Regions from separate parts of the Pseudoclavibacter sp. RFBG4 genome, predicted to be linked through region 1. Evidence: riboswitches for the same ligand, from Rfam matches in the RefSeq annotation. Region 1 holds a riboswitch; the other holds the start of a gene.

What was found. A riboswitch is a leader RNA that binds a small molecule or an ion and turns the genes downstream of it on or off. The one in region 1 is predicted to bind thiamine pyrophosphate.
Region 2: linked by a shared signal. The riboswitch ahead of C5E10_RS06635 (ECF transporter S component) and the one ahead of C5E10_RS12365 (YkoF family thiamine/hydroxymethylpyrimidine-binding protein) in region 1 are both predicted to bind thiamine pyrophosphate.

The regions. Positions count from the first base shown of each region.
Region 1 covers NZ_PSYC01000029.1:209,462-213,865, reverse strand. Annotated here, with positions in the region: gene C5E10_RS12375 (ABC transporter ATP-binding protein) at 1-1,080, opposite strand, end outside; gene C5E10_RS12370 (ECF transporter S component) at 1,070-1,660, opposite strand; gene C5E10_RS12365 (YkoF family thiamine/hydroxymethylpyrimidine-binding protein) at 1,657-2,319, opposite strand; TPP riboswitch at 2,345-2,454, opposite strand; gene C5E10_RS12360 (VOC family protein) at 2,480-2,821, opposite strand; gene C5E10_RS12355 (LLM class flavin-dependent oxidoreductase) at 2,943-4,136, shown strand; gene C5E10_RS12350 (NtaA/DmoA family FMN-dependent monooxygenase) at 4,161-4,404, shown strand, end outside.
Region 2 covers NZ_PSYC01000022.1:65,239-69,642, reverse strand. Annotated here, with positions in the region: gene C5E10_RS06645 (energy-coupling factor transporter transmembrane protein EcfT) at 1-483, opposite strand, end outside; gene C5E10_RS06640 (ABC transporter ATP-binding protein) at 480-2,006, opposite strand; gene C5E10_RS06635 (ECF transporter S component) at 2,012-2,665, opposite strand; TPP riboswitch at 2,717-2,826, opposite strand; gene C5E10_RS06630 (hypothetical protein) at 2,851-3,183, opposite strand; gene glgX (glycogen debranching protein GlgX) at 3,323-4,404, shown strand, end outside.

The DNA.
Region 1 (4,404 bases):
GCCGAGGAGCGCCACGACCTCACCCGCTCTGAGCTGGAAGTTCAGGCCTCGGAGGACCGCTTCCGAGGTGTTCTTCGTGCGAGGGCGCTTCGGTGCCCCGCCAGCGACGACGTCGAGGTTATCGACGCTCAGGGCTTCCGCCTCGCGGGTCGGCCTCACGGGCGTCGCTCCGGCTGCGCCGGCTGCGGCGCGGGCGCCGAGCGCGGCGACCCGGTCTGCGACCTCGTCGTTCGCGAGTCCGCCCTCGAGGCCGGTGAGTGCGGCGAGTTCCGCGTCGAGCGGCAGCCAGCACCCCGCCTCCTGCAATGCCGCTGCGTGCTCGACCAGCACGCGCGCCGTCGGGCCGTCGTGGGCGACGACACCACCGCGCGCGACCACGATTGTTCGTCCCGGGAGGCCCGCGATGCCGCGCGCTCCCGCGTACTCGTCGAGCCGGTGCTCGACGAGCACGATCGTGGATGCTCGTGCAGAGGCCGCGTCGACCGCCTGTCGGACCGACGCGATTCCCGCAGGGTCGAGCATCGATGTGGGCTCGTCGAGCACCAGGACACGGGGCTCCGTGACGATGGCCGCGGCGAGGGCCACGCGCTGGGTCTCGCCGCCCGAGAGCGTCGCCGTGCGACGGTCGGCGAGCTTCCCCGCGCCGACGAGGTCGAGGGCCGCGCGCACTGCTGGCCCCATCGCCTCTGGCACCCAGGCGTGGTTCTCGAGCGGGAACGCGACCTCGTCGGCGACGTCGGGGAGGCACACCGAGGAGCTCGGGTTCTGCGCGACGACGGAGAGGTGCCGGGAGAGGCGCGGCACGTCCGACTCCTGCGTATCCACCCCGCAGATGCGGATGCGCCCGCTGACCTGGGCGGGGACGGTGTGGGGGATGACCCCGCTGAGCGCCTGCAGCAGCGTCGACTTCCCCGCCCCTGACGGCCCGATGACAAGCACGTGCTCGCCAGGTGCCACGCGCAGATCCACTGGCCCGAGACCATCTCCAGACGAGTGGATCGCCTCGAATCCGACCGCCTCGATGTCGGCGCTTGAGATATCGGTGCTCGAGATGTCGGCGCTCGAGCTGTCAGGCCGCACGGCGAGCGGCGAGCGGCTTCGAGTCCTGCACGATCGCGAAGTTGTCGAGAACTCCGGTGCGCACAAGCGAATCGACGATGAGCTTCGCGAGGAGGCCGCCGAGGATGATGCCAGAGGCGAGCTGGATGCCGAAGCGCAGGAACAGGATCTCCTGGCCGTACCAGCCTGAGCGGAACGCCGAGTAGAAGAACACGAGGCCAGCGCCGAGCGCGCCGGAGATCGCGTACCGCAGCCAGCCGTACTTCCGGTACCGGCCGAGCGCGAACGGCAGCTCGCTGCCGATGCCCTGGATGGCGGCGGCGACGAAGAGCAGGGGGCCGACGGCGGAGCCGAGGAACACGACCTCGATGACGGAGGCGAGCACCTCCGCGATGACGCCGACGAACGGCCGGCGGATGATGGCGATCGCGATGGGGGCGACGAGCAGCCAGCCGCCGAAGAGGAAGTGCTGGGCGAGGTCGCCAGCTGGCCCCATCGCGATGGAGAGCGCAGTCCACGCCTGCACGAGAGCCCAGTACAGGAAGCCGAAGACCGTGCCGAGCACGACCATGAGCACGATGTCTCGCAGCTTGAGGCTCATGCGCGGGCCTCGGCTGCCGAGTCGATTGCCGCTTCTGCCTGGCCGCTTGCGTGGCTGGGGCTGTTCAGCGAGATCGTGAGGTGACTCGTCACATGCTGCACGTGCGCCCCGACCCCCGCCCAAGCGACCGCGACCGTCTCGAGCACGCGCCCGAGGTCGCCGCTGAGCTTCGTCACGAAATGCTCGGAGGCCACGAACGTGCCGCTCGCCTTCGCCGTCTCGATGGCCGCGTAGATCTCGCGCATGTGGTCGGGCGTCCGCTCTGCCGAGCCCGCATCCTCGAGGGGGTAGAGCGCCCACTCCGCGCTCGCGAAGCTGCCAGACCTCCGCCCGCGGGGCGCATCCACTCGCCTGGGGCCGGCGCCTCCCGGCAGATCGCACACGGCCTCGCCGGGGCAGCCGCGAGACAGCAGCACCTGGATGGAGGCGTGCAGCCCCGTCGCCGCGATGTGCTGCGAGAGGTCGGTGAGCCAGCGCAGCAGCGACTGCTCGTCGCCGCCCGCGTAGGTGCTCACGTCGCCCGTCTCGAGCACGAGGCCGGAAGAGTCGGCGGCGTCGAGTGCGGCGAGGATCACGTCGACGTATCGGTCGGACATGACCGAGACGGTGACTCGTGCGCCCACCCCGAATGCGAGCGGGTCCTGGGTGATGGTTTCCATGTGCGTGCCTTCCGTCGGAGCGTGACGGCACGGGTGAGTTGACTCCCTTCGCTGGCATTACCCAGATCAGGTTCAACGGTCGGAGTTCGAGTACTCCCTCTCAGCCCGACTCATCGGGCTCCCGTGCACGGGCACACTGTAGCCCCGGCGCTTTCCGCGCCTAGCTCCCTGCGCTCGTGAAGACCACGTGATTGCCTTCCGGGTCGAGCACCTGGAGGATCTGGAAGTGAGTGGCGTCTTCGATTCCGCCGTGCTCGATCTTGGCCGCTTCGAGCCGTTCGGCGACACCGGCGAGGTCGTCCTCGGTGAACACCACCGTGGATCTGCCCGAGCGGCTCGAGTCAGCCCAGAGCTGCAGGCCGGCCTCGCTTGTGAAGTGCCACTCCAGAAGGCCCGGCATCGGATTCTCGTCGGGTCCGCGTCCGAAGAGCCTGCCGTAATATTCCGTAGCCTGAGCCAGGTCGGACACGGTGATCTGCGCAAGTACGCCCTTGATAGCCATGCCACGATGATGCTCGACTCCGGTGCGAGGAGCCTCCACGAACATGTCCCCACGTTGCGACGCGTAACGGGGCGCGTCAGGCGCCGTGGCCCCGCCATGAGGCGCCACCTAGCGTCAGACCATGACGAACCCACACCGAATCCACCTCGGCGTCGCACTCGATGGCGCCGGCATCCACCCGGCCGCCTGGCGGGAGCCGAGCGCCCGTCCGGACGAGCTCTTCACGCCCGACTACTGGGTGGGGCTCGTCCAGCTCGCCGAGCAGGGGCTCCTCGACTTCGCGACCATCGAGGACTCGTTGGCGCTGCAGTCGTCCGAGCGGCTGCACGACGACGACCGCACCGACGAGGTTTGGGGTCGACTGGATGCGCTGCTCATCGCCTCGCGGGTAGCTCCCGTGACCCACAGCATCGGTCTCATCCCGACGGTCACGACCACGCACACCGAGCCCTTCCACGTCTCCAAGGCTGTCGCGACGCTCGACTACACGAGCGAGGGCCGCGCCGGCTGGCAGGCTCGCCTCTCGATCGGGTCGGACCACACGCACTTCGGTCGCCGCGACCCGGCGGAGTTCCTCGAGACCCTCGAGCGTGCTTCGACCGCGGACATCGGGGACCTCTTCGCCGAGGCCAACGACTTCGTCGAGGTCGTGCGCAGGCTCTGGGACAGCTGGGAGGACGACGCGGAGATCCGCGACGCCTCCACGGACCGCTTCCTCGACGCAGCGAAGGTGCACCGCGTCGAGTTCGAGGGCAGATGGTTCAGCGTGCGAGGCCCGTCGATCACGCCGCGGCCGCCGCAGGGGCAGCCAGTGGTCGCCTCGCTCGGGCACGCCCAGGTGCCGTACGAGTTCGCCGCCGCGAGCTCCGATCTGCTCTTCGTCACCCCGTCGGATGTCGCCTCGGCCGTGAGCATCCTGTCGGAGGTGCGGGCCGCCGAGCAGAAGGTGGGACGTGCCGGCGAGCCGCTCTCCGTCTACGTCGACGTGGCGGTGTTCCTCGACGGGCCCGAGGAGACCGGGGCCGCTCGTCTCGCTCGCCTCGACGCGAAGGGCCGCACGCTCGGGCAGCCGCCCGCGGTGTTCGCCGGTTCGGCCTCCGAGCTCGTCGAGCACTTCGAGACGCTCTCGGCGCTCGGCTACGACGGCTTCCGCCTGCACCCGGGAGTCGTGACGGACGACCTGCCTCGCATCGTCGCCGACGTCGTTCCCCTCCTCCAGCAGAAGGGGCTCTTCCGGGAGCGCTACGAAGCGCGTTCCCTGCGCGGCCTCCTCGGCCTGCCGACCACCGTCCCGAACCGCTACGCCGCCGTCTAGGCCCGACTCGATCAGGAGATCATCGTGACCAAGAAGCAGATCATCCTCGCCGCCTACGTCGGCGGAGTCAACGAGCACACCCTCTGGGAGCACCCTGACGCCGGGAGCCAGATCGAGTTCTCGACGTTCAAGCACGCCGCCCAGAAGGCGGAGGCCGGGAAGTTCGACTACTTCTTCCTCGCCGAGGGTCTCGCGCTGCGCTCGCGGCGCGGCGAGATCTTCGACCACGACATCGCGGGTCGCCCCGATACCATTCCCGTGCTTGCCG
Region 2 (4,404 bases), on a different contig from region 1:
GCGCGTCGGGTCGATGCTGCTCAACGCGACGAGCGTCGGCACGCCGATCGCGAGCACGCGCACGCCGACGGCGATCGCGAGCTGGATGGAGTTGTCGGTGATGTTCGCGTAGAGGAACTGCCCGTAGCTCGCCCCGCCGGGCTTGGCGTACAGCAGCATGCTCGTGGCGGAGACGGGGGCGGCGATGAGGAGGATCCAGCTCGATCGCAGGACCTCCATGGGGCGCACGCCGGCGACGCCGAAGGCGAGGAGCGAGAGCGTCAGCGCGACGGCCGCCGAGACGACATCGAGCGTCGTCAGCAGGGGAATCGAGTACAGCACCGCCGCCAGGAACGGCGTGACCGGGTTCACGCGGTCGAGGAACCGTCCGCCGACGGGGAGCACCTCAAGCGGCACGCCGTCGGCGTCGACCTGGGGCGATGTGGCCGACCACCATGCCGGGCGGGAACCCGCCGAGGCGACGCCCGCGCCGCTGCCGCTCATGCTGGCACCTTCTCGTTCTTGCGGTCGTGGGCTTCGATGCGGATGCGCTGGTCGCCGAGCACGCGCACGAGCTGCTCGTCGTGGGTCACGGAGACCAGCGAGTGCCCCTCGGAGACGAGGCGCGACATGATCGTGACGAGCTCCGTCCACGTCCTGCGGTCCTGCCCGAAGGTCGGCTCGTCGAAGATGAGCACCCGAGGGGCCGTCGCGAGCACCGTCGCGACGGACAGCCGACGCTGCTCACCGCCGGAGAGCGTGAAGGGGTGCGCCTCCGCGAGGTGCGAGAGGCGCAGCGCCGCGAGCAGCTCGTCGACGCGTTCGCTCGTCTCGCGTCTGCCGCGCCCCACCGCATCCGGTCCCACCTCGAGCTCGCGCCGCACCGTGCCCGCGACGAACTGGTGCTCGGGCTGCTGGAAGACCGTGCCGATCCTCGTCAGCAGCTGACGGGATCGCCAGGCAGACGGATGCGGGCCGACCGGGCCCGCCGCGCGGAACCTGCCGAGCGCCCAGCCACTCCGTCGACGGTCGGCGTCTTCGCCAGCTTCCCGCAGGGCGCTGCTCGCACGCACGTCGCCCGCGACCGGCTTGAGCAGGCCAGCGAGCGTCAGCGCCAGCGTCGTCTTGCCCGCGCCGTTGGGCCCGAGCACCACCGTCGACTCCCCCGCCCGCAGCGTTGCCCCGAACTGCGTGTGCAGCGGATGGTCGGCACGCCCGAACCCGAGGCCGTCGGCGACGAGCAGATCCTCCCCCGGGGCGCGCTCGCCCCGCGGAACCGAGGGTTCGTGGCCGCCTATCCACACACCCGCCGCGAGGAGCGACTCCCGCTGCTCCTCCAGGATCACGTCGGGGTCACCGTCGGCGAGCAGGTGCTGCTCAGTGCCGAGTACGACGACCCGGTCGACGCTCGAACGCCACACATCCACCCGATGCTCGATGACGATGAGCGTCGCACCGGTGACCTCGGCGGCACGCACAACCGCCTCGCGAACCTCCTCGACACCGGCCGGGTCGAGGTTCGCGGTCGGCTCGTCGAGCAGGATGAGGTTCGGCCGCATCGCGAGCACGCCCGCGATCGCGAGGCGCTGGCGCTCACCACCGGACAGCTGCGCGGTGGAGCGGTCGAGGGGCATCCGCAGCCCGACGGCGTCGAGCGCCTCGCGCACCCGAACCCAGGTCTCGGCGCGCGGCACACCGAGGTTCTCGCAGCCGAACGCGACGTCGTCGCCGATTCGGGCGAGCACCGTGTTCGCCTGCGGATCCTGCAGGACCAGCCCCACCGCGCCGCGCGCATCCGTCGGATGCCTGCCGTCGACCAGCAGCGAGCCGAGCTCCTGACCTTCGTCCTCGTGGTCGCCGAGCACCCCGGCAAGAGCCGCCAGGAGCGTCGACTTGCCCGCCCCCGACGGCCCGAGCAGCAGCACGGCCTCTCCGGGCTCGATCGTCAGGTCGAGCTGGCTGACCGCCAGCTTCGCCCGGTCGGCGTGGCGCCAGCCCCACCCCCTCGCCTCGACTCTCGCGCCCACGAACGCTAGCCGATTCGCTTCGCGCTTCTGCCCGCCGCGAAGCGGTTCAGCGCGCCGGTCGCGGCGAGCGCTCGCGTGAGCAGCCAGCCGACGACTCCGGCCAGCACCGCACCGGAGACCACGACGGCGACGAGGTAGATCGTCAGGAATTCAGGGCCCTTCTCGATGTTCGCGCTGAGGAACAGCTCGAGCACCCACGCGGCGACGGCGGCACCCGCGCCTGCGAGCATCGCGACGCTCAGACCGAAGCGCTTGTAGAGGAAGAGCGCGAAGACGAGCTCGGCACCGAGGCCCTGCGCGATACCCGAGTACACGGTCTCGATCGACCACTGACTGCCGAGCAGCATGGAGACGCACGCCGCGAGCACCTCGACGAAGAGCGCAGCCCCCGGCTTGCGGATGATGAGCCCGCCCAGCACGCCGCCGAGCAGCCAGATGCCGACCGCGATGCCGCCGAAGCCCGGCGTCAACGCGTCCATCGTCGTGAACCACAGGTAGCCGACGCTGTTCCAGAAGATGAAGATGAGGCCCGTCGCGACACCGAGAACGGCGGCCGTGACGATGTCGATGACCCGCCAGCGGAAGCGGCTCTTCGGCGCCTTCGCCTGAGCCGGAACCTGCGCTGCCGCAGTCGGAGATGGAGTCGAGGAAGTTGTCATGCTGTGTGCCCTTTCGAGTGAAAGTGCACGGGCGCAGAGCCGTGGGCGACCCTGCTCGGAGATGTGCCTCCCTGCGCTGGCATTACCCAGATCAGGTTTGACGGTCGAAGGCTTGAGCCTTCCTCTCAGCCCGGACTACCGGACTCCCGTGAACACCCCAAGTATAGGCCGTACCGCCGCCAGAGCTACTTCTTGAGCGCCTTGATGAGGCGTGGGAGGGCGTGCCCGACCGTCCACACCAGCGGAATCGACACGACGAGCAGCGTGATGATGTTCGGACGGAAGCTCGTGCCGAACTCGTCATCGACGTACGCGCCGACCGGCACGGCCATGCCGCCGCCACCGCCGCCCGACGAGTTCTCCTGACCCTCCTCAGCGCTCTCACCACCGCCGTAGCCGTACGAGACGAGAGCGACCGGAAGGATCGTGGACTTGCCGAGTTCCACCTTCTCGCCGTAGGCGAGTGTGACGCCGAGCTTCTTGACCGAGTCCGTGAGGTTCTGTGTGAGGTTCGTCATGCGGCCAGCGTAGGTCGTCGACATGCCTGCCAACCAGGAGAAGTCCTGTGTGCTCGCGGGCGAGAGCGCTCCCACCCTTTGGTAGCTTTAGTGCCTGCATCCACACGCGATGTTCTTCGATGAAGCAATAGGAGCGTGCATGAAAACGTGGCCCGGAAATGCCTACCCCCTCGGAGCGACGTTCGATGGAAGTGGCACCAACTTCGCGATCTTCAGCGAGGCCGCCCACAAGGTCGAGCTGTGCCTCTTCGATGACGACGGCAACGAGGAGCGGGTGAGGCTCTACGAGCAGGACGCGCACGTCTGGCATGCCTACCTCCCTCACGTGCAGCCCGGCCAGCAGTACGGCTACCGGATGCACGGCGACTACGACCCGATCAACGGAAGCCGCTGCAACCCGGCGAAGCTCCTCCTCGACCCGTACGCGAAGGCGACGACGGGCGACATCGACTGGGACCAGTCGCTCTTCAGCTACAACTTCGGCGACCCCGACTCGTTCAACGACCTCGACTCAGCGCCCCACATGATGAAGGGCGTTGTCATCAACCCCTACTTCGACTGGGCTGGCGACCGGAAGCCCGGCATCCCCTACAACGAGTCCCTCATCTACGAGGCGCACGTCAAGGGGCTCACCGAGCTGCACCCGGATGTGCCAGAGGAGATCCGCGGCACGTACGCCGGCATCGCGCACCCCGCGATCGTCGAGCACCTCAAGCGCCTCGGCGTCACCGCCATCGAGCTCATGCCCGTGCACCAGTTCGTGCAGGACAGCACCCTCATCGAGAAGGGCCTCCGCAACTACTGGGGGTACAACACCATCTCGTTCCTCGCCCCGCACGCCGACTACGCCTCCCAGGGCACGGCAGGCCAGCAGGTGCAGGAGTTCAAGTCGATGGTGCGCACACTGCACGCCAACAACATCGAGGTCATCCTCGACGTCGTCTACAACCACACGGCAGAAGGCAACCACCTCGGCCCGACCCTCAGCTTCCGCGGCATCGACAACGCCGCCTACTACCGGCTCGAGGAAGACGACAAGCGGTACTACACCGACTACACGGGCACGGGCAACTCGCTCAACATGCGCCACCCGCACTCGCTGCAGCTCATCATGGACTCGCTGCGCTACTGGGTCACCGAGATGCACGTCGACGGCTTCCGCTTCGACCTCGCCTCCACCCTCGCCCGCGAGCTCCACGACGTCGACAAGCTGTCCACCTT